DNA from 2 places in the Pseudarthrobacter oxydans genome. Region 2 is predicted to be linked to the other one. Evidence: riboswitches for the same ligand, from Rfam matches in the RefSeq annotation. Region 2 holds a riboswitch; the other holds the start of a gene.

Region 1 (6,896 bases), 1.8 Mb from region 2:
TGCAGCCGGGGAAGGGGCATTTGCCGTCCCGCAGCCTGAGCCAGTTCCGCATGGCTTTGGTCACCCGGTAGCTGGTGCGGCCGATTTCCAGCGGCGCCCCGTCCCGCGGGTCCACCAGCACCCGGTAGAAGGAGCTGGCACCGTCGGCGACGAGGTCCCGTGCCATCGAGGCGGGGATGGGGCCGGCCCCGTCCAGGACCGCCGGCTCGTCCGTCAAGCCCATCAGGGAAAACACGGGCACGGTGACCAGCACCTGCGGCCGAATCGACGACGACGGGCCGGGACCTGCCACCTCCCCGCCGCGGGAACTTCCCGCCTCACCGTGCCCGGCACTGGTTGCCTCGCTGTGTCCGGTAACCCGGGAGATGTTCCCGCCGCCCAGGAGCGCCTCGGCGAAATTGTCGGCCCTGAGCTGGGTCAGGGTGCGGGCCTCGTCCGGGCCCTGCATCCCCGGGAAATGGCGGTCAGCCGGTTCCAGACCGCGGACGCCTGGTCCGCGGGCAGGTAGGCGGCCACCCAGGCCATCGCGTCGTTATCCGGCCAGTACTCCACCCGCCGGTCCGCCAGGGACTTGGCGTGCCGCTTCGCCAGGCTCTCCGGATGGTGCCGTTCCCGCCACCCCCGGGCCTTGGCCCTGAACCGGTACGCGGGCATCTCCCCCACAGGGCACCCGCGGACCGCCCCCGGGGCGTCCGGGTCCAGGAAATGGGCCTCCAGGGCCGCCGCCGCGGCCGGGCCAAGGCCGACGGTCTGGTCCACCATGGTCCGGGCATGCGCCCAGGAAATCGTCCCGCCCTGCAGGGCGGCCAGGGTCCGGGGCAGCGACGCGGTCAAGGCATGGGCTTCAGCGAGCAAAGCACCGGCGGCCCGGTCACCGATGGCCAGTGCACACCCGACCTCGGCCACCAGGCTCCGGTCCTGCGCCGTGGCCTCGTGAGGGGACCCGGGCGGAGGATTCATCGCCTTCGTCGCCCCGGCAAGGGCCGCCGCGGCCACTGCCTTCACCGCCGCCAACTTCGCTTCCGACCGCGCCACCCCACCCAGGACATCCAACGCCGCATCAGCAACCCGCTGCAACGGATCATCAACGCCCCCGCCACGGCCACGGCGACCGGAAGCGGCGGGCCCGCCCGCGGCAAGGCCTCCGCCAGCCAGCGCAGCCATAAACGCCGCGACAGAAGCGTCAACCGCTTCCTCCCCCTGCACCACCGCCGCGTTCGATTCCATACCCCCATCATCGCGAGGGGGTCCGACATTATTAGGCCCTACGACGGCCTTCCGGAAAGTACTCTTGAAGTTTTTTGTGCCACCTGTTCGAGGAAGCGGTGCCCTCGCCTTCCGGGACAAAAGACGCCGGCCGCAAGTGCGGCAAGCTGTGGCGTCCTGCCAACGTCCCGTGCCATACTCAGCGCGTGGCGGCGTCGTATTCCTTCAAAGCAGGCCTGTGGCGCTATCCCGGGGAAGCCGGTTGGCATTTCCTGACCCTGCCGGCGGACGTCGCGGACGATATCCGCGCGCGCAGTTCCGGCCACAGCAAAGCTTTCGGTTCGGTCAAAGTGGCGGCGGAGATTGCCGGCCACGCGTGGCAAACCTCGCTCTTCGCGGATACCAGGACCGGCACATACCTCTTGCCCGTCAAGAAGGACATCAGGGCCAAGGCCGAGATTAGCGACGGCGACGAAGTGGCCGTCCGCCTTTCCCTGCAGAATCCTTGAGGCCATGGCCCCGGGTGCCGCGGCCGGAGCGCTAGATCTGCTTAAGTGCCTGCTCCAGGTCGCCAATCAGGTCGTCCACGTCCTCCAGCCCCACCGAAAGCCGCACCACGCCGTCGCTCAGCCCAATGGCGGCCCGGCCCTCGGGTCCCATCGCGCGGTGCGTGGTGGTGGCCGGGTGGGTGATGAGCGACTTGGCATCGCCAAGGTTGTTGGAGATGTCGATGATCCGCAGGCCGTCCAGCAGCGCAAACGCCGCGTCCTTGCCCGAGCGGCCGCCGGAGGGGGCGAGTTCCAAGGTGAGGACAGTGCCGCCGGCGCTCATCTGCTTTACGGCCAGCTCGTACTGCGGGTGCGATTTCAGGAGCGGGTACTTCACCCAGCTGACGGCAGGCTGTTCCTCCAGCCATTCCGCGAGGCGCAGGGCTGACGCCGAGGAGTGGTTGACGCGCAGCGCCATGGTCTCGAGGCCCTTGGTCAGGACCCAGGCGTTGAACGCGGACAGTGCTGGTCCGGTGTGGCGCATGAGCTGCTTCACCGGCCCGTCAATGAACTCCTTGGTACCCAGGATGGCGCCACCAAGCACCCGGCCCTGGCCGTCGATGTGCTTGGTGCCCGAGTAGACAATCACATCGGCGCCGAACTGCCCGCACCGCTGCAGCAGGGGGGTGGCAAAAACGTTGTCGACGACGACGGTCGCCCCGGCAGCGTGCGCCAGGTCGCTGACCGCAGCAATGTCCACGATCTCCTGCATGGGATTGGACGGCGATTCGAAGAAGACGGCGGTGGTGGGCTCGGAGAGCGCTTCACGCCACTGCTCCAGGTCAGGGCCGTCCACGAAGACGGTCTCCACGCCCCAGCGCGGCAGGATTTCGTTCAGGATCACAAAGCACGAGCCGAAGAGTGAGCGGGCGGCAACCACCCGGTCCCCGGCCGCCAGCAGCGCACCCAGGGCGGTGAAAACCGCGGACATGCCGGACGCCGTCGCGAAGCACGCCTCGGTCCCCTCAAGCAGGCGGAGCCGTTCCTGGAACGTGGCCACGGACGGGTTGCCGTAGCGCGAGTAGACAAAGCGTTCGTCCTCGCCCGTAAAGGCCCGCTCAGCAGCAGCGGCGGATTCGTACACGAAACCGGAGTTCAGGAAGACAGCCTCGCTGGTCTCCTGGAAGTTGGTGCGGTCCAGCCCGCCGCGGACGGCCTGGGTGTCGGGGCTCCAGCCGGCGGCGTCTTCGTTGAAGGTCACTTAGTTCTTTCCCAGGTTGGTCGGCAGGCCGCGGTTCTTCCAGCCGTTGACGGTACGTTCTCCATAACGGTCCGGTTCACCCTCAAAGCCCTCCAGGACGTTGTAGGAGGTGAAGCCGGCCTGCGTGGCGGCGATAGCGGCCGCGATGGAACGCTGGCCGGAACGGCACAGGAACACCAGTTCGGTTGACTTGTCCTCGGGCGCCTGTTGGCTAAGGTCGGTGATGAAGTCGGGGTTGGGGATTCCGCCCGGGAAGGTCCACTGGATGAACAGCGGATCGTTCTCGGTGGCCTTGGTGTCGGGAATGCCGATGTGGGCCCATTCGCCCTCCGTGCGCACATCCACCAGGATGGCGCCCTGCTCAAGTTTTTCCCAGGCCTCCTGCGGGGTCAGGTCTCCGGCGTAGCTCATGCGTGGCCCTCGCCGCCGAAGTCAAGGTCATCGCCGGAGGACTCGAGGTCGTCAACGGCATCTGCCACGGCAGCGTCCGCGGAAGCGATGGCTGCCGGCAGGACTACCGCCTGCGCCACGATCACACTGCTGCCGTTGAAGGTTGCCGCCGGGCTGCCATGGAGGACATAGCCTTCCGCCAGCGCGGCGGAGATCCGCTCGCAAAAGGCGCGGTCATCCGGCCCGCTGATGAGGCGGTACGACAGTTTCTCTTCAGGGGCAGGTGCGTCAGACACGACGATCTCCTTCTCTCACGCTTGCAGCTCGAATGGGTCGATATGCCGAGTGTTCACCTGAGGCACCCCGCCGCGAAAGGAGGGTTGCCGACCGGCCAGTCAGGGCTTGGCGCCGGTACTCATTACTCCCCAAAAACGTAACACTTGCCGCCCGCGGCCGCACCGCCGTCGTCGTCATGTTGCGTAACTGAAGTAGGCCGGGCGCCGCAGTGGAGCCCAGTGCCGTCCGGCACCTTCACCTAAAGTACGACGGCGGCTCCTCCTTGGGTGTCCGGGGGTGGGACCCGCGGGAGCGGCAGGATCAATTGATGCAGTAGCAGGGAGCGCGCCTAAGCGCGCTTAAAGAGGAACGGCGTGGACCCTGTGCCCCCAGGCACGTGGTCCACGCCGTATTCGTTTTGATGCCGTTGCTTAGACGAGGCCCGGGTAGCTTGCCAGGATGTAGTCGGCAGCGGCGGGGCCTTTCATGCGCAGCCCCTTGCGGCCGTGCCTGATGCGGCAATTCATGGCTATCCAGAAATTGGACTCCAGGCCGGGCTTCTGCTGGTTGATGAAGCACCAGCTGGTGTACAGGCCGTAAAGGCGGTCACGGTCGAGGGTGGCGTCCGAGGCCTGGTCAATGTAGGTGGCTTCTTTTAGAAAGAGATCGAACTGCGAATGCGCCATGACGGCTTCCCTTCGCTAAGTGCGGTGGTGCCGCCGTTCGGCTACAGCAGCGAACCTCAATGCCGTGCACGGGGCATGGAGTGTTGATGAAGCCCGCGGAAATCAAGAACTAGTTGAAACCGGGGGCTACTAGTTGAAACCAGGGGCTACAGGGCGGTGTCACTGCCGCATCTACAATGTAGACTTTACTCGTAGACAACGGATTCGGCAAGCGAATGGATTACCTATCCGGGTAAAGGGCTTGCCGCCTTCCAGGACGGAAATCATGGCTTCCCCGAAAGTCCAGTCCCCCACCGGGCCGGCCCAAAAGCAAAAGCTGAGCAGGGAGCTGGTGCTGACCAAGGCGCTCGAAGTTGTTGACGCGGAAGGCTTGGAGGCGCTGACCATGCGCCGCCTTGGCCAGGAACTGGGCCGGGATCCGATGAGCCTCTACCGCTATGCGGAGAACCGCGCCGCGCTGCTGGACGGCGTCACCGAACTGGTGCTTAACGAACTCACCATCCACCCCGACGATCCCGATTGGAAAGCCCAGCTGCGCCGCATCGCACACGACCTTCGGAGCCTTGCGCTCCAGCACCCCAATGTGGTGCCGCTGCTCGTGACCAGGCCGCTCTCCACCCCGCTGGGGCTGCGGCCGCTGGGCACGCTGCGTCCCCTCGAGCAGATCCTGTCCCTGCTGATTGGGGCAGGGTTCAGCCCGTCGGACGCCCTCCACGTCTACCGCGCCTACTACGGCTTCCTCTACGGCCACATCCTGAACGAGCTGCAGGAATTCGTTGTGGACCCGGAGGAAAACGAAGTGCTGCTGCGGCTGGGACTGCACCGGTTGCCTGCCAAGGAGTTCCCGCGGCTGCGTGCGCTGGCCCCCGCCCTGGCGGACTACGAAGGATCCGCGGAACTTGACCAGGGGCTAAGCATCCTGCTCTCCGGCCTTGAAGCCCAACTGTCCCTTCAGGACGCAGAGCCAACCGGCTAGCCTGGCCGGACAGGCATTCCGGCCGGGTTATTCGAAAGAGGCCCGCCGCTTGTCCTGCTGCCGCGTGGCCCAGACGTCCGGCCGGTTCACCTTGAAACGGCGGCCGGTCAAAGCACGGGCTGTCAGCCGGATGTAGTTTGCCTTTTCTCCCGGCTGCCATGGCTCCAGCCCCAGGCTGTCCACGGCGTCCTTGTCCGCCTGGTCCTCGATGATCGCCGTATCGCCGCGCAGCACCACGCTCCAGGCCTCTTCGGTATGGGGATCGTAGCCGTCGATCTCCAGGGCGGCAGGCCTCTCTGTCAGGGCACTCCACAGCTTGGTGACGCCGGCCGTACGGAACGCGATGCTGCGGCGGTGCACCACGTAGTTGATTGGAAAGATCTCGGGGTGGCCGTCAACCACCAGTGCAAGGCGGCCGACAGTGTCATTGGCCAGGAGTTCCCAGCATTCGTCAAAGGTCAGGTTGTCATTCGGCTGCGTCTGCGAGTCCATGAACCAAACCTTACGGCCACTGCCCCCGCCGAACCTAGAGCGCAAAGGCCGGAATCACAGGACCGTTTACTGGATGCCCGCGAACAACTCGTTCAGTTCGGCGGTCAGCTCCTTCTGGACGGAGGGCGTGCCGATTTCCTTGCCGTCGATCCGGTTGACCGGCGCCAGCAAACGGACGCTGGAGATCAGCCACACCGCGTCGGCATCCAGCAGGTCCTGCGGCTCAAGCGGGCCGTAGCCCAGTTCCCAGCCCGCAGCCTTCGCCGCGGTGAACAGCGCGCCCTGCGACGTGCCCGGCAGGATGCCGCTGTCCAGCTGGGGCGTGATGAGGCGCTTGACGGAAGTGCCGTCGTCGGACGTTCCTGCGTGGGCCAGCAGCACGGTGGAGGTGGGCCCTTCCAGTACCCGGCCGTCGGAGGAGATGAAGATGACGTCGTCCGCGCCCTGTTTATGGGCATGGCGCAAAGCGGCCATGTTGACGGCGTAGGACAGCGTCTTCGCGCCGAGCAGCAGCCAGGGGGCGCGCTCGGCGGCGTCGCTGTCGTAGCCCCGGTCAAGGAGGATGACGTCGATTCCCGTCTCCCGCTGGCGGCGCGCCAACGCCCCCGTGGGGGACACCTGGACCCAGGCGGTGGGCGCGGCGGCTCCCTCCACACCGCGGGTCACCACCAGTTTGACCACGAGTTCGTCCTCGGCGGCGGAGGCAGGCGGATACTCGGACCGGTACTCGCTCAGTGCAGTCCCGATGGCCCTGCGCCACTCGTCCTCCGGCGGGATAACCAGGTCAAGGGCGTCCGCGGAGCGGGCCAGGCGGTCCAGGTGGGCCTGGACCTTCCGCACGTTGCCGCCTACCGCCAGCATGGTTTCGAAGATCCCGTCCCCGCGGGTGGCGCCCTGGTCCGTGACCAGGAGCTGGGGCTTGGAGGCATCGGCGAGCCGGCCGTCCGGGAACGCGGGGTCGAGGAAAACGAGAACCACGGAAGCTGGAGAGGTCATGGCTCCAGCTTAGTGCGGCGCCGCACGGATAAGCTGGGCAGAGTGCCCTGGCTGGAAACGGTCCGCCGGGAGCCCATCCTCCGGGGGTTTATTTCGTGTTGTGGCCATTCTCGCTTGCCGGCACC
Region 2 (6,896 bases):
CCACACTCAACCGCTCCCAGAGCACGCGCGAATACTTTGACCTCACGTACCAGCTGTTGGACATACTCTTCGCCCTGGTACCCGTGATGCTGGTGATCTTCTTCCTCAGCGACCAGCGGCAGGCCGCATCCGGCGACGGCACCAGCCCTGGTTCGGCCTTCCAGAAGCTGGGTTTCAACTTCGCACGCCCGGGCGCGGACCTGCTCCAGGGCCTTGGGCTGGCGGCACTGATCGGCATCCCGTCCCTTGGTCTGTACGCCGCCGGCAGGGCGCTGGGAATCACTACGGCCATTATTCCCAGCGCGCTGGATGCGTACTGGTGGACGGTGCCGGTGCTGATCCTGTCCGCGATGCGCCACGCCGTGGTGGAGGAAGTCATCGTGGTGGGGTACCTGTTGAACCGCTTTGGAAAGTTCGGCTGGAGCATCCCGCTGTCCATCCTGGCGAGCTCGCTGCTGCGCGGCAGTTACCACCTGTACCAGGGGTTCGGGCCCTTTATCGGGAACTTTGTCATGGGCGTTCTTTTCGCGTGGCTGTACGCCCGGACGCGACGGGTGATGCCCCTGGTGATCGCCCATGCCCTGCTGGATATCGTCGCTTTTGTAGGCTTCAGCCTCTTCGGCAAGGCCGTGGGGTTGGGCTAGGTGCCTGGGCACGCTAGATCCAGGACAGGCACGACGACGGCGGCACGCGGTCAGGCGGGCGGCACGCGTTCAGGCGCGTGGGGCGTGCAGGAGCCGTTCCAGGGCTTCTTCTCCCGGGGAGAGGCCGGTGTAGGCAAAGTCCGGCGGCCTGCCGGTCACGGACCCTGCCCCGCCTGAGACGGACCTTACTTGGTGGGGCCAGTGGGGTGGTTCCCAGTCCTGGTGTTCGCTTGTGTAGTGGCGGCCGGTGGGTGAGGTCCAGCCGGGTGGTGCGGTTGTGGTGGCGGGGGTGGGTTTCCAGCTGCTGGTGTGGCGGAGTTTGTGGTGTTTCGGGCAGGGCTGGCCGAGGTTCGAGACTCCTGTGGTGCCGCCGTTGTGCCAGGCGAGGAGGTGGTCGGCTTCGTTGTCGAGGGAGTGGTTGTTGCAGCCGGGGAAGGGGCATTTGCCGTCCCTTAGCCTGAGCCAGTTCCGCATGGCTTTGGTGACCCGGTAGCTGGTGCGGCCGATTTCCAGCGGCGCCCCGTCCCGCGGATCGACCAGGACGCGGTGGAACGAATCCGCGCCCGTCGCGACGAGGTCCCGGGCCATGGAGGGCGGGATGGGTCCGTACCCGTCCAGCATGGCCGATTCCCCGGTGAGGCCCAGCAGGGAGAACACGGGCACGGTGACCAGTACCTCGGCCCGGACTGGCGCTTGGTTTGGACCGGTTCGCTCGCCGCCGTCGCCGGCACCGGCTGCACCGGTAACGCCGGTAGTGTTGCCGCTGTTGAGGAGCCCTTCGGCGAAACTATCCGCCCGGAGCTGGGTGAGGGTGCGGTGCTCGTTCGGTCCCTGCATGGTCCGGGAGAGCGCGGTGAGCTTGTTCCAGAGGGCCGTGGCCTGGTGGGCGGGCAGGTAGGCGGATAGCCAGGCCATCCCGTCCTGGTCGGGCCGGTATTCGACCCGCCGGTCCGAAACCCCTTGGGCGTGGCGTTGTTCGATGGAGTCGGCGTGGTGGCGTTCGCGCCAGGTGCGCGCCTTGGCCCGGAACCTGTACGCGGGGATCTCCCCGATCGGGGCGGCCGTGGCTGGTTTTGGTGTGTCCGGGTCCAGGAAGTGGGCTTCCAGGGCGGCGGCGCCGGCGGGGTCAAGGGTGGCGGCCTCGTCCACCATGACGGTGGCGTGCTGCCAGGAGATGGTTCCGTTGTGCAGGGCTGCGAGGGTCCGGGGCAGGGAGGTGGTCAGGGCGTGGGAGCGGGCCAGCAGGGCTCCGGCTGCCCGGTCACCGATGGCCATGACACAGCTGATCTCGGCGGCGATAGCCCTTTCAAGCGCCTGCACGGGCGGGTCCGGCGGGGCGGCCGCCCGTGCTGTGACGGCGTAAGTCCCTGCAGCGCTGACCACCAATCCAGCAATTCTGGCCTGGACCCCGGCGGCCCCGGCAAGGATGTCCAGGCACCCGTCGGCCAGCCCGGCCAGCGGATCAGCAGCGGAAAACGGCTCCGAACCGCACCCGTCCGCCTCGGCAATGAGCACGGCAAGAGCGGCATTCATGTCCGCAAACGCCTTCGCCACCGCCGCTTTTCCCATACCAAAATCATCGCGGCAGGGTACGACATTATTGGGGGCCGGGTTTGGAGAGTCTGCTTCGGAAATGGATTCGGCCGCCATCGGCAGGTGACGCCGTTGTCACATGCTGATGGCGGCCGAAGACGAGGAGGGCACGGGGCCCACACCGTGCCGGGCTTGCCGGCACGGTAACCAAGGTAAGGGTCAGATGGTGACGGCCCCGTTGCCGGTCTCGAAAGTTACCGAGAGGATCCCGGGGGTTCCGTGCGGCGCCACCCACTCCACAGCGACGTCCTCCAGCGGCTTCTCGACGGGTTCGCCCAGCCACTCCGTAACCCGGGCTGCGGAACCGGCAATGGTGAGGCAGCTCATTTTGACGTTGCTCTCGTAGGCGTTGGACGGGTGCAGGGACGGATCCCCCTCCCACTTGAGCATGTAGGGAACCTGGGGGTCGGCAATCAGGCCCAGGATGCCAATCTGCTTCCAGACCAATTCGCGGCCATCGGGGAACTTGCGGTTTCCGTTGACGGCGGAGCGGCCCAGCCGCTCCTCGAAGGGAGCCAGGTCGTCCACCTCGACGCACCAGCCCATCCAGCCGCCGCCCGCGGCAGACCGTGCACGCACAGCCTGCCCGAAAGGGGCCTTGTCGGAAGCGGGGTGGTCCAGGACCTCCACCACCTCGACGTATTTGTGCCCCGCGAGCGGGATGATCATATTCCGGGTTCCGAACCGCGGGTGCACCCCGCCCTTCACTGCCTCAACGCCGAGGGCAGAGGAAATACGTTCGGTGGTGGCAGCCAGGCCATCGTGTTCACAGGCGTAAGAGACGTGATCCATGCGCATGCCAACATCTTGGCACTTTGTGATCGGCCTCTCAGCTAAGGGTACCCTTACCAGGATTTTCCATCCGGGACCCCTGATTTCAACCTATTCCCGGGCGGAGATCAGGGGGACTATGTTCGTCACAATCCTGTCCCGCGCCGGTTTCATGTTCCTACACTGGGCTCAGGTCATGAGTGCCAGCGCCAAGCCCCGGCTCGCTGGCCGGCAACCCTCCATCCGCGGTGGGGTGCCCCGGATGAGGACCTGGCTGTCCGGCAACGGCCGGATGGCAAGCGCGGCCCGCGGTGCCTACAGCATGCCGGGCCCATGTCAGAGGAGCCTTAGTTGTCCAACGGATGGTCTTTTGAAACCCGCCAGATCCACGCAGGACAGGAGCCGGACAGTGCCACCGGCGCCCGTGCACTCCCTATCTACCAGACCACGTCCTTCGTATTCCCAAGCGCGGAAAGCGCCGCCAACCGTTTTGCCCTCGCTGAACTGGCGCCGATCTACACCCGCATCGGCAATCCCACCCAGGATGCCGTGGAACAGCGGATCGCCAGCCTTGAGGGCGGATTGGGAGCACTCCTGCTGAGTTCAGGACAGGCAGCAGAGACTTTCGCTGTCCTCAATATCGCCGAGGCGGGGGACCATATCGTTGCCAGCCCCAGCCTGTACGGCGGGACTTACAACCTGTTCGCACACACCCTGAAGAAGTTCGGCATTTCCGTGACCTTCGTGGCGGACCCGGACAACCTGGACCAGTGGCGTGACGCGGTCCAGCCAAACACCAAGCTCTTCTTCGCCGAAGTGGTGTCCAACCCCCGCCAGGACGTCCTGGACATCGAGGGCGTGTCAGGCATCGCCCATGATGCCGGCGTGCCCCTGATCGTGGACAACACCCTGTCCACCCCGTACCTGATCCGGCCGCTGGAATGGGGAGCGGACATCGTTGTCCATTCCGCAACCAAGTACCTGGGCGGCCACGGATCCGCAATTGCCGGGGTGATCGTGGACTCCGGCAAGTTCGACTTCGGCAAGGACCCTGCGAGGTTCCCGGGCTTCAACACCCCGGACCCCACCTACAACGGGCTGGTGTACGCCCGGGACCTCGGCAAGGACGGTGCCCTGGGCGCCAACCTGTCCTATATCCTCAAGGCCCGCGTCCAGCTGCTCCGGGACCTGGGCTCTGCCGTCTCCCCGTTCAACGCGTTCCTGATCGCCCAGGGCCTGGAAACGCTGAGCCTGCGGGTGGAACGCCATGTTGCCAACGCCACGGAAGTGGCGCGCTGGCTGGAAGGAAGGGACGACGTCGAATCCGTCGCCTACGCGGGGCTGCCCTCCAGCCCGTGGTACGAGCGGGGCCGCAAGTACGGGCCCAAGGGCACGGGCGCGATTGTCTCCTTCAACCTGGCTGGCGGGGCCGAGGCCGGCAAGCGCTTCGTTGACGCGCTGGAGCTGCACTCCCACGTGGCAAACATCGGCGACGTCCGCTCCCTTGTCATCCACCCGGCGTCGACCACCCACAGCCAGCTTTCCCCGGAGCAGCAGGCCGTCGCCGGCGTGACCCCCGGCCTGGTCCGGTTGTCGGTGGGAATCGAACACATCGATGACATCCTGGCGGACCTCGAAGCGGGCTTTCGGGCAGCAAAGGACGCGACCGGGGCCTAGCCGGACGCACAAAGAACCCGAGACGGCGGCACGCCGGGGAAGTCACAACCAGTCACACTCTTGGCAGCAGACGGGGGCTGTTTCGTACACTCGTACCAGGTCATGAGTGCCAGTGACAGCCCCGGCTTGCTGGCCGGCAACCCTCCTTCCGCGGTGGGGTGCCCCGGGTGAAGACCTGGCCTGCCGGTCATTCGACGGCGGGCAAGCGCGTAGAAGAGGTCTTGCCATGACGGTTACCGTCACCCGAACCACCGTCCCCGAGCACGGAATTGTCCGCTATGCCTCCATTGGGGGGCTGGAACTTGAAGCCGGGGGATACCTCCCGGACGTCACGCTGGCCTACGAAACCTGGGGCACGCTCAACGCCGATGCCAGCAATGCCATCCTGATCGAGCACGCCCTGACCGGCAGCACCCACGTGACCCGCGGCGACACGGACGAAGAAGGCTGGTGGGAACAGCTGGCCGGTCCCGGCGCTCCCGTGGACACGGACAAGTTCTTCGTGGTGTCCGTCAATATCGTGGGCGGCTGCTACGGCTCCACGGGGCCGTCGTCGGCCGCCCCGGATGGAACCCCCTGGGGCTCCCGCTTCCCCCTGGTTACCCTGCGGGACAGTACGGTGGCGGAGGCCCGGCTGGCTGACCAGCTGGGCATCAACAGCTGGTTCGCGGTCCTGGGCGGATCCATGGGCGGCGCCCGCGCCCTTGAGTGGGCCGTGACCTACCCCGAGAGGGTGCAGCGCTGCGCCGTCATCTCGGTGGGCGCCGCGAGCACGGCAGAACAGATCGCCTTTGCGCAGGCCCAGACCCTGGCCATCCGGCAGGACCCCCACTTCAACGGCGGCGACTACTACGGCGGGCCCTGCCCCGAAGCCGGGCTGGCACTTGCCCGGCGCATCGCCCACATCACCTACCGGTCCGCCGCTGAACTGGAGGGCCGCTTCGGCCGGGAACCCCAGGCGCCGGAGTCGCCCCTGAAGGGCGAGGCGCTGGCCGCCCGCGGCCGTTACCAGGTGGAAAGCTACCTGGATCACCAGGGCAGCAAGCTCGTGAAGCGCTTCGACGCAAACAGCTATATCGCCCTCACCGAGGCGCTGATGAGCCATGACATCTGCCGGGACCGGGGGACCCTGACCGAGACCCTGGCGAGATCCACCGCCAGGTTCTTCGTGGCCGCCGTGGATTCGGACCGGCTGTATTTCCCGTCCCAGTCCCGCGAACTTGCCGCGGCCCTGCCGGGAGAAGTGGACGTGCATGTCATTGAGGCGCCGATCGGCCATGACGGCTTCCTGACGGAAATAGGCCAGCTGGGCCATCAGCTTCGGGTGCACCTCTCGGCCTAAGACCGCCCTCGCAGGCACACTTTTGTGCATTTATGCAGATAGCCTCTGCATGATTCGCCGTTGAGCTTGGCGTTCAGGCGGACCATACTCGTTGGGACCCGGCGGTTCGTGGCCAAAATCACACGTCTCCGCCACAGACTGTCCCAGTGGTGTCGAAGAAGACGCCGAAGGAGTTCATCAATGAGTACGGAAAAGTCCGCCGCGCGGCGGCCCGAGGAAACCGACGTCAAGGCCACAGGCCTGAAGAAAGTCGTCACGGCCTCCATGGCCGGCACCGTGGTTGAGTGGTACGAGTTCTTTCTCTACGCCTCCGCCGCCACGCTGGTGTTCGGCAAGATGTTCTTCCCCAACTCCGGAACCGAGCTGGACGGCATCATCGCAGCCTTCGTCACCTACGCCGTCGGCTTCGTTGCCCGACCCATCGGCGGCATCGTCTTCGGCCACTTCGGCGACAAATTCGGCCGCAAGCAGTTGCTGCAGCTGAGCATCATCCTGGTGGGTGTTGCCACCTTCCTCATGGGCTGCCTGCCGACCTTTGCGCAGATCGGCTACTGGGCACCGGCGCTGCTGGTGTTCCTGCGCTTCGTCCAGGGCTTCGCTGTGGGCGGCGAATGGGGCGGAGCCGTGCTCCTCGTCGCCGAGCACAGCCCGAACAAGTCCCGCGGCTTCTGGTCAAGCTGGCCGCAGTCCGCTGTCCCCATGGGCAACCTGCTCGCCACCGCCGTGCTGTTCACCCTGTCCTCCACCCTCTCCCAGGAAGCCTTCCTCGGCTGGGGCTGGCGCGTAGCCTTCTGGCTCTCCGCAGTGATCGTGATCATCGGCTACTACATCCGCACCAAGGTCCAGGACGCTCCGATCTTCCTCGAGGC

The links. Region 2 has a riboswitch for S-adenosylmethionine ahead of SMD14_RS06895 (bifunctional o-acetylhomoserine/o-acetylserine sulfhydrylase). Riboswitches for the same ligand answer to the same signal wherever they lie in the genome.
Region 1: linked by a shared signal. The riboswitch ahead of SMD14_RS18860 (DUF1737 domain-containing protein) and the one ahead of SMD14_RS06895 (bifunctional o-acetylhomoserine/o-acetylserine sulfhydrylase) in region 2 are both predicted to bind S-adenosylmethionine.

What each region holds. Positions count from the first base shown of each region.
Region 1 covers NZ_CP139438.1:4,126,897-4,133,792, reverse strand. Annotated here, with positions in the region: partial or broken gene SMD14_RS18880 (DUF222 domain-containing protein) at 1-1,227, opposite strand, end outside; gene SMD14_RS18875 (DUF1905 domain-containing protein) at 1,413-1,715, shown strand; gene SMD14_RS18870 (O-succinylhomoserine sulfhydrylase) at 1,747-2,955, opposite strand; gene SMD14_RS18865 (rhodanese-like domain-containing protein) at 2,956-3,366, opposite strand; gene SMD14_RS18860 (DUF1737 domain-containing protein) at 3,363-3,641, opposite strand; SAM riboswitch class IV at 3,654-3,768, opposite strand; gene SMD14_RS18855 (hypothetical protein) at 4,053-4,307, opposite strand; gene SMD14_RS18850 (TetR/AcrR family transcriptional regulator C-terminal domain-containing protein) at 4,573-5,283, shown strand; gene SMD14_RS18845 (pyridoxamine 5'-phosphate oxidase family protein) at 5,311-5,775, opposite strand; gene SMD14_RS18840 (aminodeoxychorismate lyase) at 5,842-6,771, opposite strand.
Region 2 covers NZ_CP139438.1:1,523,717-1,530,612, forward strand. Annotated here, with positions in the region: gene SMD14_RS06880 (CPBP family intramembrane glutamic endopeptidase) at 1-644, shown strand, start outside; gene SMD14_RS06885 (DUF222 domain-containing protein) at 714-2,213, opposite strand; gene SMD14_RS06890 (VOC family protein) at 2,397-3,035, opposite strand; SAM riboswitch class IV at 3,201-3,316, shown strand; gene SMD14_RS06895 (bifunctional o-acetylhomoserine/o-acetylserine sulfhydrylase) at 3,360-4,685, shown strand; SAM riboswitch class IV at 4,784-4,899, shown strand; gene SMD14_RS06900 (homoserine O-acetyltransferase) at 4,912-6,027, shown strand; gene SMD14_RS06905 (MFS transporter) at 6,208-6,896, shown strand, end outside.